One region of the Streptomyces sp. NPDC001532 genome, then DNA from elsewhere that is predicted to be linked to it. Evidence: riboswitches for the same ligand, from Rfam matches in the RefSeq annotation. Region 1 holds a riboswitch; the other holds the start of a gene.
The links. A riboswitch is a leader RNA that binds a small molecule or an ion and turns the genes downstream of it on or off. The one in region 1 is predicted to bind glycine.

Region 1 (14,790 bases):
GTCAGACCGAGGTTGTGCTCCATGCCGATCTCGGCCGCGTTCTCCACCTGCTCCGGGGAGCCGCCCAGCACCTCGGCGAGCGCGCCCGCCGCCATGGAGCAGGCGGAGCCGACCTCGCCCTGGCAGCCGACCTCGGCGCCGGAGATGGAGGCGTTCTCCTTGAAGAGCATGCCGATGGCGCCGGCGGCGAGCAGGAAGCGGACCACGCCGTCCTCGTCGGCGCCGGGCACGAAGTCGATGTAGTAGTGCAGGACCGCGGGGATGATGCCGGCCGCGCCGTTGGTGGGGGCGGTCACGACCCGTCCGCCGGCCGCGTTCTCCTCGTTCACGGCCATCGCGTAGAGGGTGATCCACTCCATCGCGTGGGCCAGCGGATCGCCCTCGGCGCGCAGCTGGCGCGCGGAGACCGCGGCCCGGCGGCGCACCCGCAGTCCGCCCGGCAGGATGCCCTCGCGGGACATGCCGCGCGACACGCAGGCCCGCATGACCCGCCAGATCTCCAGCAGGCCCTCGCGGATCTCCTCCTCGGTGCGCCAGGCCCGCTCGTTCTCCAGCATCAGCGAGGAGATCGACAGCCCGGTCTCCTTCGTCAGGCGCAGCAGCTCGTCGCCCGTGCGGAAGGGGTACTTCAGGACGGTGTCGTCCAGCTTGATCCGGTCCGCGCCGACCGCGTCCTCGTCGACGACGAAGCCGCCGCCCACCGAGTAGTACGTCTTGGTCAGCAGCTCGGCACCGGACGCGTCGTAGGCCCACAGCGTCATGCCGTTGGCGTGGTACGGCAGCGCCTTGCGGCGGTGCAGGACCAGGTCGGTGTCGAAGTCGAAGGCGATCTCGTGGTCGCCGAGGAGCCGGATGCGGCCCGACTCCTTGATCTGCTCCACCCGCTCGTCGGCGCTCTCCACGTCGACCGTGCGCGGCGAGTCGCCCTCCAGGCCGAGCAGCACCGCCTTGGGCGTGCCGTGGCCGTGGCCGGTGGCGCCGAGCGAGCCGTACAGCTCGGTGCGGACCGAGGCGACCGAGCCCAGCGTGTCCTCGTTGCGCAGCCGGCGGGCGAACATGCGCGCGGCGCGCATCGGGCCGACCGTGTGGGAGCTGGAGGGGCCGATGCCGATCGAGAACAGGTCGAAGACCGAGATGGCCACGTCAGACTCCTCAATGCGGGTGGTGGCGGGGCACCCGGTGGGGTGCCCCGCGCGGGGTGGTGCTTACTTGCCCACGCTCGGGTAGAGCGGGTGCTTGTCCGCCAGGGCGGTGACCCTGGACTTGAGCGCCTCGGCGTCGTAGGACGGCTTCAGCGCCTCGGCGATCACGTCCGCGACCTCGGTGAAGTCCTCGGCGGTGAAGCCGCGGGTGGCGAGGGCGGGGGTGCCGATCCGCAGGCCGGAGGTCACCATCGGCGGGCGCGGGTCGTTCGGGACCGCGTTCCGGTTGACGGTGATGCCGACCTCGTGGAGCCGGTCCTCGGCCTGCCGGCCGTCCAGCTCGGAGTCGCGCAGGTCGACGAGGACGAGGTGGACGTCGGTGCCGCCGGTGAGGACGTTGATCCCGGCTTCGCGGGCGTCCGGCGCGGTCAGCCGGTCGGCGAGGATTTTCGCGCCTTCCACTGTACGGCGCTGGCGCTCCTTGAAGTCCTCCGAGGCGGCGACCTTGAAGGAGACCGCCTTGGCGGCGATCACATGCTCCAGCGGGCCGCCCTGGAAGCCCGGGAAGACCGAGGAGTTCAGCTTCTTGGCGAACTCCTGCCTCGCCAGGATGATGCCGCCGCGCGGGCCGCCCAGCGTCTTGTGGGTGGTGGACGTCACGACGTCCGCGTAGGGCACCGGGTTCGGGTGGAGGCCGGCCGCGACCAGGCCCGCGAAGTGCGCCATGTCGACCCACAGCCGGGCCTCGACCTCGTCGGCGATCCGGCGGAACTCCGCGAAGTCCAGCTGCCGCGGGTACGCCGACCAGCCGGCGATGATCACCTTCGGGCGGTGCTCCTTGGCGAGGCGCTCGACCTCGGCCATGTCGACCAGGCCGGCCTCGTCGACGTGGTACGCGACCACGTCGAACTGCTTGCCGGAGAAGTTCAGCCGCATCCCGTGGGTGAGGTGGCCGCCGTGCGCCAGGTCCAGGCCCAGGATGGTGTCGCCGGGCTGGGCGAGGGCGAAGAGCGCCGCCTGGTTGGCGGAGGCGCCCGAGTGCGGCTGGACGTTGGCGTACTCGGCGCCGAACAGCTCCTTGACCCGGTCGATCGCGATCTGCTCGGCGACGTCGACGTGCTCGCAGCCGCCGTAGTAGCGGCGGCCCGGGTAGCCCTCGGCGTACTTGTTGGTGAGGACCGAGCCCTGCGCCTCCATGACCGCCAGCGGGGCGAAGTTCTCGGAGGCGATCATCTCCAGCGTGGACTGCTGGCGGCGCAGCTCGGCGTCGACCGCGGCGGCGATCTCCGGGTCGAGCTCGTGCAGGGACGTGTTCAGGACAGTCATCGGTGGCGGGCTCCTCAGCCGGCGGTGTGGGCGGCGTACTCGTCGGCGGAGAGCAGGTCGGCCGGCTCCTCCGCGACGCGCACCTTGAACAGCCAGCCGCCCTCGAAGGGGGCGGAGTTCACCAGCGACGGGTCGCTGACGACGTCGTCGTTGATCTCGGTGATCTCACCGGAGACGGGCGAGTACAGGTCGCTGACGGACTTGGTCGACTCCAGCTCGCCGCAGGTCTCGCCCGCGGTCACCGTGGAGCCGACGGCCGGGAGGTCGGCGTAGACGACATCGCCGAGCGCGTTGGCCGCGAACTCGGTGATACCGACCGTCGCGACGCCGTCCTCGGCGGCCGACAGCCACTCGTGCTCCTTGCTGTAGCGCAGCTGCTGGGGGTTGCTCATGGCCTGAATTCTCCTGTACGCGGGGGAGTGGTGATGAAGAGGGGACTGCCGGCGCCATGCCTGAGCAGCGGGAATGTGCCCGGGTTCACACAGGTGCCGGGTGCGGACCGTGCTCGGTGGCTACTTCTGGCGCTTGTAGAAGGGGAGTGCCACGACCTCGTACGGCTCATGGGTGCCCCGGATGTCCACGCCGACCCCGGACGTGCCCGGCGCGGCGTGCGCGGCGTCGACGTACGCCATCGCGATCGGCTTGCCCAGCGTCGGGGAGGGCGCCCCGGAGGTGACCTCGCCGATCACCTCGCCGCCGGCGACCACGGCGTACCCGGCGCGCGGCACCCGGCGGCCCTCGGCGACCAGCCCGACCAGGACCCGCGGCGGGTTCTGCTCGGCGCGCGCGGCGGCCTCGGCGAGCGCCTCGCGGCCCACGAAGTCGCCCTCCTTGTCGAACTTGACCACCCGGCCGAGCCCGGCGTCGAACGGCGTCAGGGAGGTCGACAGCTCGTGCCCGTACAGCGGCATGCCCGCCTCCAGGCGCAGGGTGTCGCGGCAGGACAGCCCGCACGGCACCAGGCCGACGCCCTCGCCCGCCTTGGTCAGCGCCTGCCACAGCTCCACGGCGTGCTCCGGCTTCACGAACAGCTCGAAGCCGTCCTCGCCGGTGTAGCCGGTGCGGGCGATCAGCGCCGGGACGCCGGCGACGGTGCCGGGCAGACCCGCGTAGTACTTCAGACCGTCCAGGTCGGCGTCGGTGAGCGAGGCGAGGATCCCCGGCGACTGCGGTCCCTGCACGGCGATCAGCGCGTACGCGTCCCGGTCGTCGCGCACCTCGGCGTCGAAGCCGGCCGCCCGCTCGGTGAGGGCGTCCAGCACCACCTGGGCGTTGGAGGCGTTCGCGACGACCATGTACTCGGTCTCGGCCAGCCGGTAGACGATCAGGTCGTCCAGGATGCCGCCGTCGGCCCGGCAGATCATCGTGTAGCGGGCGCGGCCCACGCCCACGGAGGCGATGTTGCCGACCAGGGCGTGGTTCAGCAGCCGCGCGGCCTCGGCGCCGGTGACCGTGATCTCGCCCATGTGGGAGAGGTCGAAGAGACCCGCCCTGGTGCGGACGGCGAGGTGCTCGTCGCGCTCGGAGCCGTAGCGCAGCGGCATGTCCCAGCCGGCGAAGTCGGTCATCGTCGCGCCCAGCGAACGATGCAGGGCATCGAGCGCGGTGTGACGGAGTTCGGAACTGCTCATCGGTCGGTCGTCTCCCAGGGCATGAACGCATGACGGGCGAGGAAAGGTCCTCCCCATCTGTCATCGGAACCTGAGAGGTTCGCCGAGACCCCCGCACGGGGTAGGTCACGGCTTGCACCTTGGGTGGAGCCGCGGCAGCGGCTCGCTTTTCAGATGTGCCTCGCCCGCGCGGTAACGGGGCCTGAGAGATTCAAGGGAGGGACTTGCTCCTTCGGCGCCCCGGCGACACGACTGCCGGGAACTCTCCCGCGCGGATTCAAACGGCCGGTATGCAGTTGGCGGGCTCATCATTGCACGCCGCGCCGGATCGTGGCAGGCCGCATCTGTAACCGTGTTGTGGCGCTCCGCGTACGAAAATGCAAGGCATTGCGTATTACCTTCTCTTTACACTCGACGGGGAGGGGAACTCGTGAACCGCCCCAGGGGAGGACGATCACGGTGAAGAGGACCACGGCGTACGCCACCGGCACCGGCTACGCGGTGCCCGGTCAGTTGGCCGCCCCCGCCGGGGAGGCGTGCGCCCCGCTGCCGTCCCCCGTCGTCCGCGACCTGCGCGAGCGCGCCGGCCGCAGCCCGCGCGCACTGCTCTTCGGCCCCCGCGACCTGGTCGTCGTCACCGGCCTGCCCGGCAGCGGCAAGTCCACCCTGATGCGGCGCACCGTCCGCGGCCCGCGCGTCGACTCCCAGGACACCCGCGACCGCTGGGACACCCGGATGCCCCGCTTCCTGCCGTACGCGCTCTACCGGCCGCTGGTCCGCCTCGCGCACTACGCCGGACTGCGCCGCGCCCTGCGCACCGGCGAGGGCGTCGTCGTCCACGACTGCGGCACCCAGGCCTGGGTGCGCGCCTGGCTGGCCCGCGAGGCCCGCCGCCGGGGTGGCGCCCTGCATCTGCTGCTGCTCGACGTCAGCGCCGAGCAGGCCCTGGCCGGCCAGCGCGCCCGCGGCCGCGGCGTCTCGCGGTACGCCTTCCTGCGCCACCGCTCCGCCGCCACCCGCCTGCTGCGCGCCACCCGCCGCGGCGCCCTTCCGCACGGCTGCGGCTCGGCGATCCTCCTGGACCGCGCCGCGGCGGACACCTTGAGCCGGATCGGGTTCACGGGCTGAGGCCGGGCGCGGCGCCGGGTGCGGTTAGCCTGTGCGGTCCAGGCAGTGGTACGAAGCAGGCGGTAGGCAGATGGACTTCCCGGCGGACTTCTCCGCGGACTTCCCGGCACAGGCGCACCCCCAGCCGCACGGCGGCTGGCCCGGCAACGAGCTGGAGGAGGTGCTGTCCGCCGCCCTCGGCGCGGGACCCGCGGCCGGCGGCCGGATCGTCGAGGTGCTGAGCCGCAGCTTCGTCTGGGTTCCGCTGCCCGGCGGCGGCGGTCCGGACAGCGCCGCCCTCGACCTGCCCGCCGTGGAGATCGACGGCCAGGCCTACGTCCCGGTGTTCAGCTCCGAGGAACAGCTCCGCCAGATCGCCGGCGCCCACATGTCGTACACCATCGCCCCCGCCGTCGAGTTCGCCCGCGGCCTGCCCCCGCAGGCGGGCCTCGTGCTGAACCCCGGTGGCGTCGTCGGCATACCCCTGCCGCCGCCCGCCGTCGCCGAGCTCTGCCGGGCCGGCCGCACCCCGCTGGACGGCCCCGCGGCCGGCGGCCGGGTCCGGCTCTTCGAACCGGACTGGCAGGAGGACCCGGTCGACTTCCTCACCGCCGCCTCCGCCGAGTTCGACGCGACCGGCGTCGTCCTGACCGCCCGCCGCTGCCTCGCCGTCGTCGAGACGGCCGACCCGGTGATGTTCGTCGGCGTCGAACTCTCCCAGTGGGAGGGCGACGTCCGCACCGTGCCCCTGGACGCGCTCGGCCGCGCCCTCGGCGGCACCCCGGTGAAATGGCCCGTCAACCTGATCCTCCTGGACGTCGCCGACGACCCGGTGGGCCACTGGATGCGCGAGCGGGTCCGCCCCTTCTACACCCGGGGGCACTAGCGGGACCCCTGGGGCTCGGGGAACCGCGCGGGCAAGCACCCGCGGCCCGTACCCCGACACGACACAACCCCGGAGTCAGCAGGCACCCTTAAGCTAGGGTCACGGCTCGAATCAGGGTGTTGTACGAAGGGGCGGTAAACAGTGAGCGCGAGCGGCACCGCCGCGGCCGGCCAGGTCGAGCACATGCTGCGCCAGGTCACCCCCGGACGCTACGACGCCTACGAGGCACTGCTGCGCGCCCTCGCCACCCCGTCCTCCGGCCAGGTCTGGATGCTGCTGTGGCACGGCCAGGCCGGCAGCCCCGACGCGCAGTACGGGAACATGGAGGTCGACGGCCACGGCTACGCCCCCTGTGTCACCTCCGCCCAGGAGCTCTCCGCCAGCGGCTGGAACCGCTCGTACGAGGTCGTCGACGGCGTCGACGTGGCCCGCACCCTCTACCCGGACCACTACGGCCTCTGGCTGAACCCGCACGCCCCCGGCGGAGGCGTCGGCGTCCCCTGGCCCGACCTGCGGCGGATCGCCACCGGCCTGGACCGCCAGCCCGCCGGCCCGCTCCGGCTCGCCGAGCCGACCATCGAGATCCCCGCGTTCTACGCCCTGCTCACCCAGAACGCCCACCGCACCCCGGCCGTCCGCTCGTTGCGCCGCGCCTGGGTGCAGCCCGCGCTGGGCGCGCCGTACCTCGCCATCGGGCTGGACGTGTACGACACCTCCCCGGCGACCGTGGACTCGGTGCGCGCGATGATGCAGCAGTCCATCGGCGCCGTACCGGACGGGCTGCCGGTGTCGACGGTGGCGATGTCCGACGCCTACGACCCGGTCGCGATGTGGCTGCGCGCCCACGCCCGCCCGTTCTACGACCGCGAGGCGCACGCCGCGCCGGCCCCGTCCCCCGCGTCGGGCTACGGCTACCCGCCGGTGCCGGGCCGGTACTGACCGGGCGTCCGGACCGTGGTCAGCTCCGGACCGACGGCGCCTCTGCGCGCGTAGAAGTGGGGTGGAAGCAACCACCCTGTCCCAGTTGCCCCAACTCGTCCGTGTCCGGGTCCCGTTACGTGCTGTTCGGATAACGGAACACCCCAGACAGCATCACGGTTACGCATCCATTCACCGTCAAGTCTGGCAACAGATCGCCAAAGCGTTGAAGACTCCCCAGCCAGGGGGGTTCGCCCGGGTGTTCGCCCCCGTGTACGACGGACTGATCACGCCGCTACAGCGGCAAGTGCGGGCCGGCTACCGCCGGTTGAGAGGGGTCCCTGCCAGATGACGGCACCATTGCACGAGCCGACCGCGGAAGCGGCTCCGAGTGCGGCCGAGGAAGCGGCGTCGGTCAGCGGCGGCGCGAAGGCCGTACAGGGGCGCTCCCTGGGGCGGATCGCCTGGGAGCGGCTCAAGCGCGACAAACTGGCCCTGGCGGGCGGCATCGTGGTGCTCTTCCTGATCCTGGTCGCGGTTCTCGCGCCGGCGATCACCGGTCTGGTCGGGCAGGATCCCGAGGCCCACCACGAGGACCTCATCGACCCGCTGTTCGGCACGCCGATCGGATCCCTCGGCGGGATCAGCGGCGAGCACTGGCTGGGCATCGAGCCGGTCAACGGCCGCGACATCTTCGCCCGCATCGTCTACGGCGCCCGGATCTCGCTGCTCGTCGGCTTCCTGTCGGCGATCGTCGCCGTCGTCCTCGGCACCGTGCTGGGCATCCTCGCCGGCTTCTTCGGCGGCTGGGTCGACACCGTCATCAGCCGGGTGATGGACGGTCTGCTCGCCTTCCCGCAGCTGCTGTTCATCATCGCGCTGGTCTCCGTCATGCCGAACGAGATGCTGGGGCTGACCGGCACCGGCGTCCGGCTGTTCGTGATGATCCTGGTCATCGGCTTCTTCGGCTGGCCCTACATCGGACGTGTGGTGCGCGGCCAGACGCTCTCGCTGCGTGAGCGCGAGTACGTCGAGGCGGCCCGCTCGCTGGGCGCCGGGCGGTTCTACATCCTGTTCAAGGAACTGCTGCCCAACCTGGTCGCGCCGATCATCGTGTACACGACGATGATGATCCCCACCAACATCCTCACCGAGGCGGCACTCAGCTTCCTGGGCGTGGGCGTCAAGCCGCCCACGGCCTCCTGGGGGCAGATGCTTTCGAGCGCGCTCGACTACTACGAATCGGATCCCATGTACATGGTGATCCCGGGCGTGGCGATCTTCATCACCGTTCTTGCCTTCAACCTCTTCGGCGACGGCGTGCGTGACGCGCTGGACCCGAAGGGCTCCCGCTGAACTGCCGTACCGCAAGCGACCCGTGGCGCAACGCACGGGGTCTCTCATCAAATCCGGAGGATCCGAGATCGTGACTACCCAACGCACCTCAGGGCGGCGCAAGCAGGCCATGGCCGCTGCCGCCGTGGTCGCGGCGCTGCTGACCACGGCGGCGTGCGGCGGCGACGGCGGGGGCAACGGCGACAAGGGCTCGAAGAACGGCGCGGCCGGCTTCGACGCCGCGAACAACAAGGTCGCCCAGGCCTCCGCCGCCAAGAAGGGCGGCACGCTGAAGTTCGCCAGCGCCCAGGACGCCGACTCGTGGGACACCACGCGCGGCTACTACGGCTTCATGTGGAACTTCTCGCGCTACTACAGCCGTCAGCTCGTCACGAACAAGACGGAGCCGGGCAAGGCGGGCGCCGAGCTCACGCCGGACCTCGCCACCGGTCTCGCCAAGGTCTCGGACGACGGCAAGACCTACACGTACACCCTGCGTGACGGCGTCACCTGGGAGGACGGCAAGCCGATCACGTCCAAGGACGTCAAGTACGGCATCGAGCGCGTCTGGGCGCAGGACGTGCTGTCCGGCGGTCCGACGTACCTGAAGGAGGTGCTCGACCCCAAGGGCGAGTACCAGGGTCCGTACAAGGACAAGTCGGCGGACAAGCTCGGCCTGAAGGCGATCGAGACGCCGGACGACAAGACCGTCGTCTTCAAGCTCCCGAAGGCCAACTCGGACTTCGAGGAGATGCTGGCGCTGATCTCCGCCTCCCCGGTCCGCCAGGACAAGGACACCAAGTCCAAGTACGCCCTGCACCCGTTCTCCTCGGGCCCGTACAAGTTCGAGTCCTACAACCCGGGCAAGGACCTCACGCTGGTCCGCAACACCGAGTGGAAGCAGGCCTCGGACCCGATCCGCAAGGCGTACCCGGACAAGATCACGATCAAGTTCTTCTCCAACGCCAACGACCTGGACGCCCGCCTGATCGCCGGCGACTACGACCTGGACCTCGCCCAGACCAGCCTCTCCCCGCAGGGCCGTTCCACCGCCCTGAAGGAGCACAAGGCCAACCTGGACAACCCGGTCTCCGGCTACATCCGTTACGCGGCCCTCGCGCAGAACGTGAAGCCGTTCGACAACATCCACTGCCGCAAGGCGGTGCTCTACGGGGCCGACCACGTGTCCCTGCAGACCGCGCGCGGCGGCCCCGTCGCCGGCGGTGACATCGGCACCAACATGCTCCCGCCCGGCATCCCCGGCGGTGAGGGCCAGAAGTACGACCCGTACGAGATGGCCGGTGCCAACAAGAGCGGCAACGTCGCCAAGGCCAAGGAAGAGCTGAAGGCCTGCGGCAAGCCGAACGGCTTCAAGACCACCATCGCGGTCCGCAACAACAAGCCGGTCGAGGTCGCCACCGCCGAGTCGCTCCAGGCGTCGCTGAAGAAGGTCGGCATCGACGTCGAGATCGACCAGTACGACGGTGCGCAGAACTCCAGCGTCGTCGGCAGCCCTTCGAACGTGAAGAAGAAGGGCTACGGCATCATCATCATGGGCTGGGGCGCGGACTTCCCGTCCGTCCAGGGCTTCGGTCTGCCGCTGTGGCACAGCAAGTACATCCTCGAGAGCGCCAACAACAACTACGCGCTGATCAAGGACAAGGCCATCGACGGTCTGTTCGACGACTACGTCAACACGCTGGACGACGCCGAGAAGGTCCAGATCGCCACGGAGATCAACCACAAGGTGATGGACGGCGCCTACTACCTGCCGTTCGTCTTCGAGCGGTTCCTGAACTGGCGCTCGGACCGACTGGCGAACGTGTACACCACCGACGCGTACAGCGGTCAGTACGACTTCGTCAACCTCGGCCTGAAGAACACGAAGTAACCGGCACACCCGCCGTACGGCACGAAAGGCAGGTGAAGGCCGGCGCGGCGTGACCGCGGGCCGCCGGAAGACCTCCGGCGGCCCGCGGAGCGCGGCGGGCCGTTAGCTGTGCTCGCTTACCTCATCAGGCGGTTGTTCGCCGCCGCAGTGATGCTCGTCGTCATCGTCATGGTGGTCTTCAGCATCTTCTTCCTCATCCCCAAGTGGGCCGGCGTCGATGTCGCCCTGAGCTTCGTGGGCAAGCAGGCCGACCCCGCCGCCGTCGAGGCCGTGCGGACGAAGCTGGGCCTGGGGGAGCCCATCTACGTTCAGGTGTGGGAGTTCTTCAAGGGCATCTTCACGGGCCGCACCTACGCGGCCGGCGGCGATGTCACGCACTGCTCCGCGCCGTGCTTCGGCTACTCCTTCCGTACCGAGCAGGCCGTCTGGCCGGTGCTGACCGACCGTCTCCCGGTGACCCTGGGACTGGCGCTCGGTGCCGCCGTGCTGTGGCTGCTCCTGGGTGTCTCGGCCGGTGTGCTCTCCGCCCTCAAGCGGGGCAGCCTCTGGGACCGCGGCGCGATGATCGTCGCCCTGAGCGGCGTCTCGCTGCCCATCTACTTCACCGCGATGCTCGCCCTGGCGATCTTCGACTACGGGCTCGGCTGGCTCCAGGGTGAGTTCGTCCCCCTGTCGGACAGCTTCGGCGGCTGGTTCCAGAGCATGCTGCTGCCCTGGGTGACCCTGGCCTTCCTGTACGCGGCGATGTACGCCCGGATCACCCGCGCCACGATGCTGGAGATCATGGGCGAGGACTACATCCGCACCGCCCGTGCCAAGGGTCTGACCGAGAAGGTCGTCATCGGCAAGCACGCCATGCGCTCCACGATGACGCCCATCCTGACCATGCTCGGCATGGACCTCGGCGCCCTCATCGGCGGCGCGATCCTGACCGAGACGGCGTTCAGCCTGCCCGGCCTCGGCCAGGCGGTGCTCAACGGCATCAAGACCCAGGACCTGCCCGTCATCCTGGGTGTCACCCTGATCACCTCCGTCGCGGTGCTCATCGCCAACCTCGTGGTGGACGTCCTGTACGCCGTGATCGACCCCCGAGTGAGGCTCGCATGACCGAACTCAGCAAGACCGGCGCTGCCGTGGGCGAGCCCACCACCTCCGGCGCTCCGTCAGCCTTCCTCGAAGTGCGCGACCTGAAGGTGCACTTCCCGACCGACGACGGCCTGGTCAAGTCCGTCGACGGGCTCAGCTTCCAGCTGGAGAAGGGCAAGACCCTCGGCATCGTGGGCGAGTCCGGCTCCGGCAAGTCGGTGACCTCGCTCGGCATCATGGGCCTGCACACGGCCGGCCAGTACGGCAAGCGCAAGGCGCAGATCTCCGGCGAGATCTGGCTGAACGGCACCGAGCTGCTGTCCGCGCCGGAGGACCAGGTCCGCAGGATGCGCGGCCGCGAGATGGCGATGATCTTCCAGGATCCGCTGTCCGCGCTGCACCCGTACTACACGATCGGCCAGCAGATCGTGGAGGCGTACCGGATCCACCACGACGTCGACAAGAAGACCGCGAAGAAGCGCGCGGTCGAGATGCTCGACCGGGTGGGCATCCCGCAGCCCGACAAGCGCGTCGACAGCTACCCGCACGAGTTCTCCGGCGGTATGCGCCAGCGCGCGATGATCGCGATGTCGCTGGTGAACAACCCCGAACTGCTCATCGCGGACGAGCCGACCACCGCCCTGGACGTCACCGTCCAGGCGCAGATCCTGGACCTGATCCGGGACCTGCAGACGGAGTTCGGCTCGGCGGTCATCATCATCACCCACGACCTGGGCGTCGTCGCCGAGCTCGCCGACGACCTGCTGGTGATGTACGGCGGCCGGTGCGTCGAGCGCGGTCCCGCCGAGAAGGTGTTCTACGAGCCCCGCCACCCCTACACCTGGGGTCTGCTCGGCTCGATGCCGCGCCTGGACCGCGACCAGCAGGAGCGGCTGATCCCGGTCAAGGGCTCCCCGCCCTCCCTCATCAACGTCCCGTCCGGCTGCGCCTTCAACCCGCGCTGCCCGTACGCGGACCTGCCGAAGGACAACGTCACCCGCACGGTCCGCCCGGAGCTGACCGAGGTCGGCAGCCGGCACTGGGCCGCCTGCCACATGACGCAGGAGCAGCGGGAGCGTATCTGGACCGAAGAGATTGCGCCGAAGCTGTGAGTGACGAGAAAGCAGTGACGATCCCTGCGCAGAGCAGGTCCGAGGGGCGCGCCGACGGCGAGGTGCTGCTGAAGGTCACCGGCCTCCAGAAGCACTTCCCGATCAAGAAGGGCCTGCTCAAGCGGCAGGTCGGCGCGGTGCACGCGGTCGACGGCATCGACTTCGAGGTGCGCGCCGGCGAGACCCTGGGCGTCGTGGGCGAGTCCGGCTGCGGCAAGTCGACGATGGGCCGGCTGATCACCCGGCTGCTGGAGCCGACCGGCGGCACGGTGGAGTTCGAGGGCAAGGACATCACGCACCTCGGGGTGGCGGGCATGCGTCCGCTGCGCCGCGATGTGCAGATGATCTTCCAGGACCCGTACTCGTCGCTGAACCCGCGCCACACCATCGGCACCATCATCGGCGCTCCATTCCGGCTCCAGGGCGTCGAGCCCGAGGGCGGCATCAAGAAGGAAGTGCAGCGGCTGCTGTCGGTCGTGGGTCTCAACCCCGAGCACTACAACCGCTACCCGCACGAGTTCTCCGGCGGTCAGCGCCAGCGCATCGGCATCGCCCGCGCGCTCGCGCTCAACCCGAAGCTGGTCGTGGCCGACGAGCCGGTGTCCGCGCTGGACGTGTCGATCCAGGCGCAGGTGGTGAACCTGCTGGACGACCTCCAGGAGGAGCTCGGCCTGACGTACGTGATCATCGCGCACGACCTCTCGGTCGTCCGGCACGTCTCGGACCGGATCGCGGTGATGTACCTAGGCAAGATCGTGGAGCTGGCCGACCGTGACCTGCTCTACAAGACGCCGATGCACCCGTACACCAAGGCGCTGATGTCCGCGGTGCCGATCCCGGACCCGAGCCGGAAGAACGCCAAGAGCGAGCGCATCCTGCTCAAGGGCGACGTGCCGTCGCCGATCTCGCCGCCGAGCGGCTGCCGGTTCCACACCCGGTGCTGGAAGGCGACGCAGATCTGCAAGACGACCGAGCCGCCGCTGCTGGAGCTGCGCCCCGGCCAGCGGGTCGCCTGCCACCACCCGGAGAACTTCGAGGACCAGGCCCCGCAGGACACCGTCCTGCTGTCCGCCGCGAAGGAAGCCGGGGAACTGGTGCCGGACGCGGTGCTGGAGGAGTCGGCGGAGACGTCGGCGGCGGTGAAGAAGGCCGTCGAGGAGACCTCGGCGGAGGAGGCCCCGGTCGAGGAATCCGCCGCGGCGGAAGCCCCGGTCGAGGAAGCGCCGGTCGAGGTGACTCCGGCCGAGGAAGCGCCCGCCGCCGAGGCGCCTGTCGAGAAGGCGTCTGTCGAGACGGGGCCCGCCGACGAGGCGCCTGTCGAGAAGGCGCCCGTCGACAAGGCCTCCACCGAGAAGGCCTCCGGCGAAGAGAAGTGAACGACCGAGGGGGGTGCACCTGGCACATGCAGGTGCACCCCCCTCGGCACGTCAGAATGTTCGGGTGCTCCAGCAACTGTTCACCCCGTCCGTCCAGCACACGCTCGACCTCATCGGCATCTTCGTCTTCGCGATCTCCGGCGCCCTGCTGGCCGTCCGCAAGAATTTCGACGTCTTCGGCATCGCCGTCCTCGCCGAGGTCACCGCGCTGGGCGGCGGTCTCTTCCGTGACCTGGTCATCGGCGCCGTACCGCCGGCCGCCTTCACGGATCTGGGGTACTTCCTCACCCCGCTGCTCGCCGCGCTCCTGGTCTTCTTCCTCCATCCCGAGGTGGAGCGCATCCAGCTGGGCGTGAACGTCTTCGACGCCGCCGGACTCGGTCTGTTCTGCGTCTCCGGCACGATCAAGGCGTACGAGTACGGGCTGGGGCTGACCGCCTCGGCGGCGCTCGGCCTCGCCACGGCGGTCGGCGGCGGTGTGCTGCGCGACGTCCTCGCCAACGAGGTGCCGTCGCTGCTGCGCTGGGACCGGGATCTGTACGCGGTGCCCGCGATGGTCGGTGCCGCGATGGTGGTGCTGTGCATCCGGTTCGACGCGCTGACCACGGTCACCTCCGCGGTCGCCGTCGTCACCGCCTTCGTGCTGCGGCTGCTGGCCATGCACTTCCACTGGCGGGCGCCGCGCGCGTGGAACCGGCGGTCGACGGTACGGGAGGACGACCCCGCAAAAGCTACCGCTTAGTAGTTTGTTGTTGTACCGTACCGCCATGGCTCAGGCATCCCAGGCGACCATCGGCGACAGCGAGTTCGACCGCGACACCGCGGTCACCCGCCGCGCGGAGGGCGTGTACGACATCGACCTCTCCGCCGGCTGGACCATCATCAGCGCCGTCAACGGCGGCTATCTCCTCGCCGTCCTCGGCCGGGCCCTCGCCGACGCCCTGCCCCACGCGGACCCCTTCACCATCTCCGCGCACTACCTGACCGCCTCCCAGCCCGGC
Region 2 (14,790 bases), on a different contig from region 1:
GGCCTGGGACGAGATGTCGGCGCGGCTGGCGGGGACGAAGCTGCGCGCGGACATCCGGGAGGTCACCGGGTTGACCGGGTCGGTCGGGCTGGCCGCCTCCAAGATGCTCGCGAAGATCGCCTCGGAGGAGGCCAAGCCGGACGGGCTGCTCGTGATCGAACCGGGAACGGAGCGGGCACTGCTCGGGCCGATGTCGGTGCGGACGCTGCCGGGGGTGGGGCCGGCGACGGGAGACCATCTGCGGCGGGCCGGGATCACCACGGTCGAGGAGCTCGCCGAGGCGGGTGAGGACGAGCTGGTGCGCCTGGTGGGCAAGGCGCATGGGCATGCCCTGTACGCGATGGCGCTGGCGCGGGACGAGCGGCCGGTGGTCGCCGAGCGCGAGACGAAGTCGGTGTCGGTCGAGGACACCTACGACGTGGACATCCACGACCGGCTCCGGGTGGGGCTCGAGGTGCAGCGGCTCGCGGACCGGTGCGTGCGGCGGCTGCGGGGGGCGGGGCTGTCCGGGCGGACCATCGTGCTGAAGGTGCGCCGATACGACTTCTCGACGCTGACGCGCTCCGAGACGCTGCGCGGGCCCACGGACGACCCGGCGGTGGTCCGTGAGGCCGCGGCGCGGCTGCTGGAGGCCGTGGACACGACGGGCGGCGTCCGGCTGCTCGGGGTCGGCGTCAGCGGACTCGCGGACTACACGCAGGAAGACCTGTTCGCCCAGGCCGCGGGGGAACGGGAGGATGGGCCCGCGGAGGAGGCGGCGGCCGAGGAGCACGCGCCCGGGGAGGTGGAGCCGGTCGAGCGGCGCTGGTCGGCGGGGCACGATGTGCGGCACGCCGAGTACGGGCACGGCTGGGTGCAGGGCAGCGGGCTCGGGAGGGTGACCGTGCGGTTCGAGACGCCCTGGTCGGAGCCGGGGCGGGTGCGGACGTTCCGGGTGGACGATCCGGCGCTGGAGCCGGCGGAGCCGTTGCCGCTGGTGCCGGTGAGGCCTGAGCGGGGTGGTGTGGTGCCGGGGGACGGCGCGAGGGTGGTGCCGGGAGTGCGTGAGTGAGTGGCTAAGCGGCTGTGGAGCGTGGTCGAGCGGGCTGGGTGGGTGCGGTCGGGGTGTGCGGCTCGGTGGGGCTGAGTAGGGGGACGGCGGGGTGCGGGGCAGTGGGCCGGGGAGGGTGCCTGTGCGGTGCTCGGCGGCCTCGTCCGGGCCGGGGCGGGTCGGGTCGGATGCGGACGTTCCGGGTGGGCGATTCGGTGCTGGAGTCGGCGGAGCCGTTGTCGCTGGTGCCGGTGAGGATCGAGCGAGGTGAGGTGGTGCCGGGGGCGGCGCGACGGTGGTGCCGGGAGTGAGTGGGTGAAGTCGGGGTGTGCGGCTCGGCCGGGCCGAGTAGGGGTACGGCCGGGGAGGGTGCGCCTGTGCGGTTCTCGGTGCCCTCCGGGCCGGGTCGGTGCGGACGTTTCGGGTGGGCGATTCGGTGTTGGAGTCGGCGGAGCCGTTGTCGCTGGGGCTGCTGAGGCCTGAGCGTGGTGAGGCAGGCGGTGCCGGGTGTGCATTGCTGAGGGACTGGGGAGGCCGAGCGGGCTGGGTGGGTGAAGTCGGGGTGCGCGGCTCGGCCGGGCTGGTGGCTCTCCTTCGGTCGGGTCAGGGCTCGTCCGTGCCCGCCAGCTTGCCGAAATCGTGGTCCGGCAGGGCGGGTGGGGCCGCGATGTCCAGACCGTAGTGGTGGTAGAGCTGCAGTTCCTGCTCCGGGGAGAGATGACGGCCCACGCCGAAGTCCGGGGCGTCCTTGATCAGGGCGCGGTCGAAAGGCACGTGGAGGCTGCCCTCGATCATTTCGCTGGGTTCCAGCGGGACGAAGGCATCCCTGCTGAACAGGCCGGTCCGTATGGCGGCCCACTCCGGCACGCCGGTCGCGTCGTCGAGATAGACCTCGTCGATGGTGCCGATCTTGGTGCCGTTGCGGTCGAACGCCTTGCGGCCGATCAGGTTGCGCGGATCGATATCGGTCAGCACGGGCCCTCCACGTCGTCGCAACTCATCCGTAAGCACTACGAAAGAGCACAATGGTGAACCCGGCCACTCGAACGCCTGGGCGTTGACCTCGCTGGTAGGCTGACAACGGCTGCTGACCCCGTGCGGGAGAGTCCTCCGGAGATCACCGGAGGCGCCGAAGGAGCAAATCCTCCCCGGAATCTCTCAGGCCCATGTACCGCACGGACGAGGTCACTCTGGAAAGCAGGGCGGGTGTCGACGGCTTCCGCTCTCACCGACGGTGAAAGCCGGATCCCCCTAGGGCGGGTCCGGTGAAACTCTCAGGTTGAGATGACAGAGGGGGAGGCCGTCCGGGCACCCGCGCCGTGGTGCCCCTCGCAGGTCGCGTCAGACCAGGAGGCCTCCGCAATGACCGAGCATCGCATTCCGCTCTCCGAGCTCGAACAGGGCACACCGTTCGAGCAGCGCCACATCGGACCCGACCACGAGGCTCGGGCGAAGATGCTCGCGCAGGTCGGTTACGGCTCGCTGGACGAGCTCACCGCCGCCGCGGTCCCGGATGTGATCAAGAACGCCGACGCCCTGGACCTGCCGGGTGCGCGGACCGAGGCCGAGGTGCTGGCCGAGCTGCGAGGGCTGGCCGACCGCAACCAGGTCCTCGACTCCATGATCGGACTCGGGTACTACGGCACCTTCACGCCGCCCGTGATCCTGCGCAATGTGATGGAGAACCCGGCCTGGTACACGGCCTACACGCCGTACCAGCCCGAGATCTCCCAGGGGCGCCTGGAGGCGCTGCTGAACTTCCAGACCGTGGTCGCCGACCTCACCGGCCTGCCGACCTCCGGCGCCTCGCTGCTCGACGAGGGCACGGCCGCGGCCGAGGCGATGGCGCTGTCCCGGCGCATGGGCAAGAACAAGAAGGGCCTGTTCCTGGTCGACGCGGACGCGCTGCCGCAGACCATCGCCGTGATCCAGACCCGCGCCGAGCCGACCGGCGTCGAGGTCGTCGTCGCCGACCTCGACGAGGGCATCCCGGCCGAGCTGGACGGGCGGGAGATCAACGGCGTGCTCGTCCAGTACCCCGGCGCCTCCGGTGCCGTACGGGACATCAAGCCGCTCATCGACCAGGCCCACGAGCGGGGCGCGCTCGTCACCGTCGCCGCCGACCTGCTCGCGCTGACGCTGCTGAAGTCGCCCGGTGAGCTGGGTGCCGACATCGCCGTCGGGACCACGCAGCGCTTCGGTGTGCCGATGGGCTTCGGCGGGCCGCACGCCGGCTACATGGCCGTCCAGGAGAAGATGGCCCGCAGCCTGCCCGGGCGGCTCGTGGGTGTGTCCGTGGACGCCGACGGGAACAAGGCGTACCGGCTGGCGCTGCAGACCCGCGAGCAGCACATCCGCCGTGAGAAGGCGACCAGCAACATCTGCACCGCGCAGGTGCTGCTCGCGGTGATGGCCGGTATGTACGCCGTCTACCACGGCCCCGAGGGGCTGCGGGGCATCGCGCGGCGCACCCACCGGTACGCGTCGATCCTGGCCGCGGGCCTGGCGAAGGGCGGGGCCGAGATCGTCCACGGCGCCTTCTTCGACACCCTGACCGTGCGGGTGCCGGGCCGGGCCGCCGAGATCGTGGCCGCCGCCCGGGTGAACGGCGTCAACCTGCGGCTCGTCGACGCCGACCAGGTGTCGATCGCCTGCGACGAGACCACCTCGCGGGCCCAGCTGGCCGCGGTGTGGAACGCCTTCGGCGTCGAGGGCACCATCGACGCGCTGGACGCGACCACCGAGGACGCCCTGCCGGACGCCCTGCTGCGCACCGACGACTTCCTCACCCACCCGGTCTTCCAGCAGTACCGCTCCGAGACCGCGATGCTGCGCTACCTGCGTCGGCTCGCCGACCGGGACTACGCGCTGGACCGCGGCATGATCCCGCTGGGCTCCTGCACCATGAAGCTCAACGCGACCACCGAGATGGAGCCGGTCACCTGGCCGGAGTTCGGGCAGCTGCACCCGTTCGCGCCCGAGGAGCAGGCGCAGGGCTACCTCACGCTCATCCGCGAGCTGGAGGAACGTCTCGCCGAGGTCACCGGCTACGACAAGGTGTCGCTCCAGCCGAACGCCGGATCGCAGGGCGAGCTGGCCGGTCTGCTGGCCGTGCGCGGCTACCACCGGGCCAACGGCGACGAGCAGCGGACCGTGTGTCTGATCCCGTCCTCCGCGCACGGCACCAACGCCGCCAGCGCCGTGATGGCCGGGATGAAGGTCGTCGTGGTGAAGACCGCCGAGGACGGCGAGATCGACGTCGACGACCTGCGGGCGAAGATCGAGCAGTACCGCGACGAGCTGTCGGTGCTGATGATCACCTACCCGTCGACGCACGGTGTGTTCGAGGAGCACGTCTCCGACATCTGCGCGCAGGTCCACGAGGCCGGCGGTCAGGTGTACGTGGACGGCGCCAACCTCAACGCGCTGGTCGGCCTGGCCAAGCCGGGTCACTTCGGCGGTGACGTCTCGCACCTGAACCTGCACAAGACGTTCTGCATCCCGCACGGCGGTGGCGGTCCCGGCGTCGGCCCGGTGGCCGTGCGCGAGCACCTGGCGCCGTACCTGCCGAACCACCCGCTCCAGCCGGCGGCCGGTCCGGAGACGGGCGTCGGCCCCATCTCGGCCGCGCCCTGGGGCTCCGCGGGCATCCTGCCGATCTCGTGGGCGTACGTCCGGCTGATGGGCGGCGAGGGGCTGAAGCGGGCCACGCAGGTGGCGGTGCTCAGCGCCAACTACATCGCCAAGCGCCTGGAGCCGCACTACCCCGTGCTCTACACCGGCCCCGGCGGGCTGGTCGCGCACGAGTGCATCATCGATCTGCGCCCGCTCACCAAGGCGACCGGCGTGAGCGTCGACGACGTCGCCAAGCGGCTGATCGACTACGGCTTCCACGCGCCGACGATGTCGTTCCCGGTGGCCGGGACGCTGATGATCGAGCCGACCGAGTCCGAGGACCTGAGCGAGCTGGACCGGTTCTGCGAGGCGATGATCGCCATCCGTGCGGAGATCGAGAAGGTCGGCTCCGGCGAGTGGCCCGCCGAGGACAACCCGCTGCGCAACGCGCCGCACACCGCGGCCGCGCTCGGCGGGGAGTGGGAGCACGCGTACGGCCGTGACACGGCGGTCTTCCCGGCCGGGGTGTCCGTCGCCGACAAGTACTGGCCGCCGGTGCGCCGGATCGACCAGGCGTTCGGTGACCGGAACCTGGTGTGCTCGTGCCCGCCGCTGGACGCGTACGAGGACTGAGCGAGTGTAGGGAGCCGGAGCCCCCTTCGGGCACGGCTCCTTCGGGCACGGCTCCTTCGGGCAGGGCCCCGCTTCGGCTTGACGGCCGGGGCGGGGCCCTCGCCGTTCTCCAGCCCTCGACGAGCCCCCGACTTCGCGAGTGCCGCCGGTGCGGCTGCCGCCGTGCGGGGCGGTGGCGCGTTCGCCCGGCTAGTCGAGGTTCGACACCCGGAACACGGCCAGGGCGGTCTCCTGGTCGACGCGTCTGCACAGGTGGCGCAGCGCGGTGCGGCCGCAGAGCAGGGCGCCGGAGGCCTCCGCGCGGTGGGCGTCCTCGTCGAGGCGGTGCCACAGTTCTGGGTTGTCGAGGAGGACGCGGGGGTCGAGGTCGACGCGGGCGCCGAAGGTGTCGCGCAGCACCAGGCGCTCGGCGACGCCGTCGCAGCAGCGCACCGAGACCAGCAGATCGGTGCGGACCCGCCGGGTGCGCAGCAGGAAACGCGACTCCAGCCAGCCGGGGCCGGCGGCGACGCGCGGTGGGCAGAGCATCAGGAAGACCAGGGCGGCCAGGGCCGGCCAGAGGGCGCCGCGCCAGGGGCTGAGGGTGGCGGCGGCCCAGTCGATGAGGAACAGCGCCGCGAGGAGTACGGCCGCACAGCCCAGTGCGCTGTGCAGGTGCCGCGCCCAGTGGCGGTCGTACGCCGTGGGGCAGTGGTGCCGCTCGGGTAAGCGGGACAGGTCGGGTCGCGCTTCGTCGGAGGGCGTCATGTGTTCGACGCTAGGGTCCGGGCGGGCCGGGCCGGTGCGGCTTGACGTGACTCTGACGGGCGGAGGGGCGTTTCTTGACGCGCTCCGGGCCGCTGATGGGTGGATGGGCGGGTCCGGACAGGCAGCGGGGCCGGTTCGGGAACCGGCCCCTGTGTTCGTGTTCGGTCGTGCTCAGGCGGCCGTCATCACCTGGCTGGTCTCCACAGGACGGTGCGGGGCGATGATCTGGCCGTCCGGCAGGAGCTCACCGGTGTCCTCGAAGAGCACGACGCCGTTGCACAGCAGGCTCCATCCCTGCTCCGGGTGGTGTGCCGCGAGCCGGGCGCCTTCCCGGTCGGCGGAGTCGGCGGTCGGGCACGGTGGCTGGTGCTGGCACATTGGTGGGATCTCTCGCTCTGTCGTCTTCATGGCCGCCCCCCGTTGCGATAAGTCGGTCGGAACCCAGTGTTGCCCTACGGGCGTCGTTCCGCAGGGATTTCGCAGCACCGCTTCTCATAGGTTGATGACGCATCACCCGCGCGGACGGTTCATCTCAACTGCACTGTCCCTTTGGGTGGTTCGGGGTGGCCGGAAGGGGCTAGTCCGGACGGGGGGTACGGCGGAACGGACGTACCCCGCCGCGGAGATCCGGGGCGGGGTACGAGGCGGGGTGGTGCGCCGATGGGCGGCCGTCAGGCCGGGGCGCCGGAGCCCAGCAGGGGCGGCGCGGGTGTCGCACGGAGGGTCAGCACCGGCAGCAGATCGGCGACCCGGTGCGGCCGGTGGGCCGCGATGCCGGGCGGGGCCGGGGCCAGGGGCACCAGCAGATCGGTGGCCGCGGGATGACCGTCGGCTCCGTCGGCGGTGCGGTCGCCGTGCAGCCACAGCGTCAGCATGTACAGGCTGGGCACGGACAGCAGGCGCGGCTGGTAGGGATGGGTGAGCGTCTCGGCCTGGCGCAGTGCGCGCTCGGTGGAGACGATGTACGGCCCCTCGAAGAAGTGGGAGAACGCCCAGCCGTCGGGCGTCAGCATGGTGTCGGCCGCGGCCACGGCGCGATCGCCGCAGCGGATCAGGAACCGCCATCCGGCCAGCCGGGTGACGGCCGTGCCTTGGGCGGTGACGCTGTCGAGGACGTGCACGGGCAGGGGCAGCTCCGGGGTGACAGGGCCCTGGGCGGTGCGCAGGGAGGGAGTTCGGGCCTCGCGGACGGCGGTGGGGGAACCGAGTGCCGTGAGGACGGAACGCAGTGCGGGCGCGGGAGCCTCGGGGACATGCAGCGGCATGGTGGGTCGCCTCTCGTTCGACAGGCACGCTGGCGCGGGGGCTGGGCGGACGGCGCTGTCAGCTCACATGGTCAGAGAGGCGGGGGCCGGGGTCTGTGCGCGAGGGGTGAATGAGGGCTGCCGTGTTCGTCTCGACGGCAGGCTCGGGCGACCGGGCGCCAGCCTTCTCTGCCTTGTGCGCGAAGTTTATACGACACATGTTCAGGCGGTGTTTCGCCTAGCTGTTTGCGGGCACTCCGGCCAGAAGTGATTCAGCCGGTGTAGCGTCGACGATACGCGCGGAAACATCCCGATTCCAGGCCGCGAGCGCCACGGTGACCTCGGGAAATGCCCGGGCCGCGGTCGGCCATTTCTCGTCGGCGTTTTTCACTAGGGATGCGCGTGCGGATGCCGGGTACAGAAAATGCCTCCTGCGCCATGCCCCGTGAATGTGCCATCGGTCATCTTCGGCGGTGTGACCAGAGTAGCCGTCCGGGGCGTCGGCCGGGGACGTTATGGATCGCTCGGGCGGGGCATCATCCACCCTGCACCCGGAACACCCCGGCGGCCGGATCGCCGGCCCGCCGCCACCGAGGAGGGACGCTTCGATGGGGGAGAAGGTCGTGGCAGGCGCGTTCGACCTGTCCGATCGGCAGCGCTACCGGGACAAGCTCGGGCAGTGCCTGACTGGCCTGGAGCGACTCCTGGAGGAGAAGCGGTTCGATCGGCCCAAGAACCTCATGGGCCTGGAGATCGAGCTGAATCTCGCGGGCGCCGACGGCATGCCGAGAATGCTGAACGGTCAAGTTCTGGAAAGGATCGCCAGTAGGGATTTCCAAACAGAACTCGCCATGTTCAACCTGGAAGTGAACATCGCCCCCCACCGGCTGGGCGGGCGGGTATTCGATCGGCTCGCCGAGGAACTCCGTACGTCACTGGCATATGCGCATCGGAAGGCCGGAGAAGTCGACGCCGGAATCGTGATGATCGGTATTCTGCCGACGCTGGAGCGCGACGACCTGGTCTCGACCAACCTCTCCGAGGTCGACCGTTACACCTTGTTGAACGATCAGATCGTGGCGGCGCGCGGTGAGGAGTTCACGCTCGACATCGACGGTGTGGAGCACCTGGTGTGCACGTCGAAGTCGATCGCGCCGGAGGCCGCCTGCACCTCCGTGCAGCTGCACCTCCAGGTCACGCCGGGCCGCTTCGCCGATGTGTGGAACGCGGCGCAGGCCGCGTCGGCCGCGCAGATAGCCGTCGGCGCCAACTCGCCCTTCCTGTTCGGCAGGGAGCTGTGGCGGGAGTCCAGGCCGCCGCTGTTCCAGCAGTCCACCGACACCCGCCCGCCCGAGCTCCAGGCGCAGGGGGTGCGGCCGCGGACCTGGTTCGGCGAGCGGTGGATCTCCTCGGCGTTCGACCTCTTCGAGGAGAACCTGCGCTACTTCCCGGCGCTGCTGCCGATCTGCGACGACGAGGACCCGCTGGCCGTGCTGGACGCGGGCGGTGTGCCGTCGCTGGCCGAGCTGGTGCTGCACAACGGCACGGTCTACCGCTGGAACCGGCCGGTGTACGACATCGCCGACGGCGTTCCGCATCTGCGGGTGGAGAACCGGGTGCTGCCCGCGGGGCCGACGGTGACCGACGTCGTCGCCAACGCGGCCTTCTACTACGGACTGGTGCGGGCGCTGGCCGAGGAGTCGCGGCCGGTGTGGACCCGGATGCCGTTCGAGGCGGCCGCCGCCAACTTCGACGCCGCCTGCCGGTACGGCATCGAGGCGCGGTTCACCTGGCCGCGGCGCGGACGGCTCGGCGGGCTCGCCGAGGTCGACGCCGTCAGCCTCGTACGCGACGAACTGCTGCCGCTGGCCGAGGCGGGGCTGGACGCGTGGGGAGTGGAACCGGCGGACCGCGATCTCTACCTCGGGGTGATCGAGGAGCGGTGCCGGCGGCGGATGAACGGAGCCTCGTGGCAGGTCGCCACGTTCCACCAGGCGCTGGAGGCGGGGCTGCCGCGGGACGCGGCGCTGGCCGCCACCACCCGGCGGTACGCCGAGCTGATGCGCGTGGGCGAGCCCGTGCATGTCTGGCCGGTCGGACTGCCGAACCTGGTGCCGACGCGGTGACCGCCGGAACACCCGGAAGCAACGGCCAAGGTCGTCGCGGGCGCGGCGACGGGAGGGGTGAGGTGTGAGACCGGCCGCTCCGGCTTCGTAAGCTCTGCCCGTAGTCCGTCGCCGATGTGGGGCGGGCGGTGACGCAACGGGAGGCAGAGTGCAGGCCGAGGCGGACGCGGTGGTCGGTCCATCGCCGCGGGAACAGCCCGGGCGGCGGATCCTGCGGGACGAGACGCTGCTGGTGCTGGGGTTCTCGCTGGGAGCCAGCGGGGTCTCCGCGCTGATCAGCTTCATCGGCTCGGTGACGAAACCGGGCGGGCTCAGGGACCAGGCGGCCACACTCAACGCCTCGGCCGCGCCGGGCCGGCCCTGGCTCGACCTGGCCTGGCAGCTCTTCGGCATCACCTCCGCGCTGGTGCCGGTCGCGCTCGTCGCGCATCTGCTGATGCGCGAGGGGCAGAGCATGCGCACGCTCGGCTTCGACCGCTCCCGGCCCTGGCCCGACCTCGGCCGCGGCGCCGCCGTCGCCGCGGTGATCGGCAGCACCGGCATCGCCTTCTACCTCGCCGCGCGCGGACTCGGCTTCAACCTCACCGTGGTGCCCGAGGCGCTGCCCGAGGTGTGGTGGAAGTACCCGGTGCTGATCCTCTCGGCGTTGCAGAACGCGATCGTGGAGGAAGTCATCGTCGTCGGCTATCTGCTCCGCCGGCTCGGCCAGTTGGGCTGGTCGCCCGGCAGCGCGCTGATGGCCAGTTCCGTACTGCGCGGCTCGTACCACCTCTACCAGGGCATCGGCGGCTTCGTCGGCAACCTCGTGATGGGCGTCGTCTTCGTCTACCTGTACCGGCGCTGGGGCCGGGTGGGCCCCCTGGTCGTCGCGCACTCGCTGCTCGACATCGGGGCGTTCGTGGGCTACTCGCTGCTGGCGGGCAAGGTGGACTGGCTGCCGACGGCTTGAGCGACGGGGGCCGTCGGCAGCGACGACGGCCGTCGGCAGGGCGGCTGAGAAGAGCCGGGAAGACCCGAGGAGAGCCGGGAGGACCCGAGGAGAGCCGGGAAGAGGGGCGTACGAGAATGTCGTACGCCCCTTCTTCGTGCGCCCCTCTTCCCGTGCCGTTCACCGCTGCGCTGTCGGCTCCGCGCGCAGCTCGCCCTCGATGACGGTGACCGCGTGTCCGCTGAGCAGGGTGCGGTCGCCGCGCAGTTCGACGTGGACGCGGCCGGAGCGCCGCGAGGCCTGGAGGCCGGTCAGGGCCGGGCGGCCGAGGCGGTCGCACCAGAACGGGGCGAGGGCCGTGTGGGCGCTGCCGGTGACCGGGTCCTCGTCGATGCCGACGTTCGGGAAGAAGCAGCGGGAGACGAAGTCGTGACCAGCCGCCGGGTCCTTGGCGCGGGCGGTCGCGATGATGCCGCGCCGGGAGAACGCGGCGAGCGCCTTGTGGTCCGGGGCCAGGGCGTGGACGGTCTCCTCGTCGGCCAGCTCCAGCAGCAGGTCTCCGACGTTGGGTCCGGTGTCGAAGGCCGCGAGGGGCTGCGCGCCCAGGGCCTCGGCGACCCCGTCCGGAGCCTCGACCGGGGTGAGCGGGGCGGTGGGGAAGTCGAGGGTGATCGAGCCGTCCTCGCCGGGTGCGGCGATCAGGATTCCGCTGCGGGTGGCGAAGCGGACGGGGCCCTCATGGGCGCCGGTGGTGTGCAGGACGTGGGCGGCGGCCAGGGTGGCGTGGCCGCACAGGTTGACCTCGGCGACCGGCGTGAACCAGCGAAGCGCCCAGTCGGCCTCGCCGCCCTCGGGCAGGCGGTGGGCGAAGGCCGTCTCGGCGTGGTTGACCTCCAGGGCCACCTGCTGGAGCCAGGTGTCGTCCGGGAAGGCGTCGAGGAGCAGGACCCCGGCCGGGTTGCCGGCGAAGGGGCGGTCGGTGAAGGCGTCGACGATTCGAATCCGCATGGCATGACGCTAGGGGCTGCGCAAAGCCGCAGGCCAAGGCCAATCGGCGAGTCCTGGCCCGATTCGCCGCACGGCGATCTCCGGTGCGGCCGACGGAGGAGTCGGAGGGGGCTTGCCAGCCGAAGACTTCCGATATATCGTTGAAGCATCGCGAACGATACGCGACAGATCAACGAATGAGTGGAGTGATTGTGATGCGTACGCATGGATTCGAGCGTGGACACGGTGGTCCCGGCGGCGCCGGACGGCACGGCCACGGCGGCGGTTTCGGTGGGTTCGACGGGCGGCGGGCCGCCTTCGGTCCCTTCGGGCCGGGTGGCCCGGGCTTCGGCGGACCGGGATTCGGTGGCGGCCCCTGGGGTCGAGGGCGCGGCGGACCGCGCGGCAGGGCACGGCGCGGTGATGTACGGGCGTCGATCCTGGCCCTGCTGAAGGACCGGCCGATGCACGGCTACGAGATGATCCAGGAGATCGCCGAGCGCAGCGGCGGCGCGTGGAAGCCCAGCCCCGGCTCGGTGTACCCCACCCTCCAGCTGCTGGAGGACGAGGGCCTGATCTCCAGTGAGTCCGAGGGCGGCAAGAAGCTCTTCGCGCTCACCGAGGCGGGTCGCGCGGCGGCCGAGGAAGGCCCGGAGGCGCCCTGGGAGGAGGCCTCGCGAACGGTCGACTGGGAGGCGCTGAACGACATCCGGCAGGCCGGTTTCGGTCTGATGGAGGCCTTCGGCCAGGTCTGGAAGACCGGCACCCCCGAGCAGCGCGAGAAGGCGCTGGCCGTCATCAACGACGCCCGCAAGAAGCTGTATCTGATCCTCGCCGACGAGGACTGAGCGGCGGCCGGCCGCCCTCCCGGCGCCCCTGCCGCACCCTTGCCGCGACCCGACGTACCCCTGGCGCCCCGTGGACTTCTCCACGGGGCGCTTCGGTGTCGGGGGCGTGAGGCAAGGCGGCGCGCGCCCCTGGGGAAGATACGGCGTGATCTCATCCGCAGGGAGGAGATTCCGGCCGTGGATGTCCGCTCTGTGTGGGACGAGAAGATGCGTCCTGCCGGGGATGTCACGCTCCGCGCGGACTGATGGGGTGGGGGATGTGCAATCCCGTATTCCCCGGCAGTCGGGCCAGGACCTGGACGCCCACCGTGTGGACGACGATGCCGGGCTCAGTGCGGAGCTGGCATCGGTGCTCGCCGCTGCCCGCAGAAGGGCCGTGCGGGACCGGGACCCGCAGATCGACACCGCCCATCTGCTCCACTCGCTGCTGGAGTACGACCCCGAGGCGCGCGCCGCGCTCGAGGGCGGACCGCAGCTCGCCCGGCTGCTCGGCTACCTGGTGCAGCGCAGCATCGGCTACGGACTGCGCTGGCAGGGCGGCGTCGAGGACTCGGCGGCCCTGCCCGTGGCGCCCGGCGCGGAGGGGTACTCGCCGGTGGCCGCGGCGGCGATGGCGTACGCCTGCGGGCGGGCCAAGGGGCGCGGTGACGTCCGGGCGTGCGGGCTCGACCTGCTGGCCGGCATCGTCGTGGACCCGGCGGCGCGGGCGGTGGAGGTGCTGGACCGGGCGGGCGTCGACGTGGCGGAGCTGCGGACGCGGATCGACGGCCCGGGGCTGCCCGGCCCGCTGCTCTTCGAGGACTCGCCGCGGCACTACGTCCGGGACGGCGAGGCCGGCCTGTGAGGTCCAGCCGGTGAGACAGGTGTCAACAGGGATGACGCTCATGTCATCGCCTGTCATCATGTGCCGGTGCAGAAGTCTCAAAGCAGTCAGGGCAGCCGCGGCAAGGGCCTCGGGCTCGGCCTCGCGCTGATGTCGGCGGTCGCCTTCGGCGGGTCCGGAGTCGCGGCCAAGCCGCTGATCGAGGCCGGCCTCGACCCGCTGCACGTGGTGTGGCTGCGCGTCACCGGCGCCGCCCTGGTGATGCTGCCGCTCGCCGTACGGCACCGCGCGCTGCTGCGCCGCCGCCCCGCGCTGCTCGCCGGGTTCGGCCTGCTGGCCGTGGCGGGCGTGCAGGCCTGCTACTTCGCGGCGATCTCCCGCATCCCGGTCGGGGTCGCGCTGCTCGTCGAGTATCTGGCGCCCGCGCTGGTCCTCGGCTGGGTGCGGTTCATGCAGCGGCGGCCGGTGACGCGGGCGGCGGCGCTCGGCGTGGTGCTCGCGGTCGGCGGGCTCGCCTGTGTCGTCGAGGTGTGGTCGGGGCTGCGCTTCGACGCGCTCGGCCTGCTGCTCGCGCTCGGCGCCGCCTGCTGCCAGGTCGGCTACTTCGTCCTGTCCGACCAGGGCAGCGACTCCGGCGACGACGCCCCCGACCCCCTCGGTGTGATCGCCTACGGGCTGCTCGTGGGCGCCGCCGTGCTGACCGTCGTCGCCCGGCCGTGGGGCATGGACTGGCAGGTGCTCACCGGTACCGCGCGCATGGACGGCACTCCGGTCGCGGCCTGGCTGCTGCTCGCCTGGATCGTCCTCGTCGCCACCGTCGTCGCCTACGTCACCGGGGTGCTGTCGGTGCGTCGGCTGTCGCCGGCGGTCGCGGGGGTCGTGGCGTGCCTCGAAGCGGTCGTCGCCACCGTGCTGGCCTGGGTGCTGCTCGGCGAGCACCTGTCGGCGCCGCAGGTGGTGGGCGGCGCGGTGGTGCTGGTGGGCGCCTTCATCGCGCAGTCCTCGACGCCCGCCCGCTCGACGCCCGCCCGCTCCGGCACCGAGCCGGTGGCGAGCGGTGCGCCGGAACGGGAGATGTCCGCTCGCGGAACGTCCGCCTGAGCGCCGCTCCCGGCGCCGTCAGGGGGCTCTTGCGGCCTCCCGGCCGGTCGGGCCGTGGAAGCGGCACGCCATAGCGGTCCTGTTCGGGCAGGAGGCTGTTGAAGGACTTCGCGCCCGGCGCGATCCGGCCCAGGGCACGGAAACAGCCGAACGGACGAGGAGGGGGCCGCGGTCGGGCGCCGTCGGCGTCCTCGGGGAGGGTGAGGCGACGCCCAGCGCCCCCGCCCCGCCTCGGTCGCGTCAGCCGTCAGCCGTCAGCCGTCGGCCGTCGGCCGTCGGCCGTCGGCCGGCAGTCGGAAGCCGCCGCCGTGCGGCAGCGGTACGTGCTCGGGTTCCTCGGGCCGGACGATCGGCGCGTCGTGAGGGGTGCCGGTCCTGCTGGTGTCTCCGGTGCGGCCGTCGTGGCGGTGGCCGAGGAAGGTGGATCCGGCCGGGCCGCGGAACGGCTGGGCGTCGTCCAGTCGGCGGTGAGCCGGCGGGTCCGCCGCGTGGAGCGGCAGCTCGGTGTCCCTCTTCGAGCGGTCCACCAGCAGGGTGCGGCCCTCCGGCGCGGGCGAGCGGTTGCCGCCCGAGGCGCGCGCCGCGTTCGCCGCAGCGCAGCGGGTGCGGCAGGTGGCCGCGGACGTCGTGGCCGGGGCGGACGGAGTGCTGCGGCTGTGCACGGGCCCGGGGGCCGGGTTCACCGGATCGTGGAGGATCTGGCGGCGG

Region 2: another riboswitch for glycine. It lies ahead of gcvP (aminomethyl-transferring glycine dehydrogenase); the one in region 1 lies ahead of gcvT (glycine cleavage system aminomethyltransferase GcvT).

The regions. Positions count from the first base shown of each region.
Region 1 is NZ_JBEPAL010000040.1:39,208-53,997, reverse strand. It holds gene ABT232_RS29695 (L-serine ammonia-lyase) at 1-1,142, opposite strand, end outside; gene glyA (serine hydroxymethyltransferase) at 1,206-2,468, opposite strand; gene gcvH (glycine cleavage system protein GcvH) at 2,483-2,860, opposite strand; gene gcvT (glycine cleavage system aminomethyltransferase GcvT) at 2,981-4,099, opposite strand; glycine riboswitch at 4,147-4,258, opposite strand; glycine riboswitch at 4,259-4,358, opposite strand; gene ABT232_RS29675 (AAA family ATPase) at 4,538-5,206, shown strand; gene ABT232_RS29670 (enhanced serine sensitivity protein SseB) at 5,277-6,071, shown strand; gene ABT232_RS29665 (enhanced serine sensitivity protein SseB C-terminal domain-containing protein) at 6,213-7,010, shown strand; gene ABT232_RS29660 (ABC transporter permease) at 7,338-8,345, shown strand; gene ABT232_RS29655 (ABC transporter substrate-binding protein) at 8,416-10,215, shown strand; gene ABT232_RS29650 (ABC transporter permease) at 10,324-11,322, shown strand; gene ABT232_RS29645 (ABC transporter ATP-binding protein) at 11,319-12,413, shown strand; gene ABT232_RS29640 (ABC transporter ATP-binding protein) at 12,428-13,789, shown strand; gene ABT232_RS29635 (trimeric intracellular cation channel family protein) at 13,854-14,531, shown strand; gene ABT232_RS29630 (thioesterase family protein) at 14,557-14,790, shown strand, end outside.
Region 2 is NZ_JBEPAL010000018.1:9,485-24,274, forward strand. It holds gene ABT232_RS18175 (DNA polymerase IV) at 1-1,051, shown strand, start outside; gene ABT232_RS18180 (PRC-barrel domain-containing protein) at 1,634-2,005, opposite strand; glycine riboswitch at 2,119-2,214, shown strand; gene gcvP (aminomethyl-transferring glycine dehydrogenase) at 2,393-5,278, shown strand; gene ABT232_RS18190 (hypothetical protein) at 5,468-6,025, opposite strand; gene ABT232_RS18195 (DUF5999 family protein) at 6,197-6,403, opposite strand; gene ABT232_RS18200 (hypothetical protein) at 6,697-7,290, opposite strand; gene ABT232_RS18205 (glutamate-cysteine ligase family protein) at 7,878-9,395, shown strand; gene ABT232_RS18210 (CPBP family intramembrane glutamic endopeptidase) at 9,544-10,344, shown strand; gene ABT232_RS18215 (PhzF family phenazine biosynthesis protein) at 10,504-11,331, opposite strand; gene ABT232_RS18220 (helix-turn-helix transcriptional regulator) at 11,526-12,158, shown strand; gene ABT232_RS18225 (Clp protease N-terminal domain-containing protein) at 12,418-13,002, shown strand; gene ABT232_RS18230 (EamA family transporter) at 13,063-14,082, shown strand; gene ABT232_RS38470 (LysR family transcriptional regulator) at 14,490-14,790, shown strand, end outside.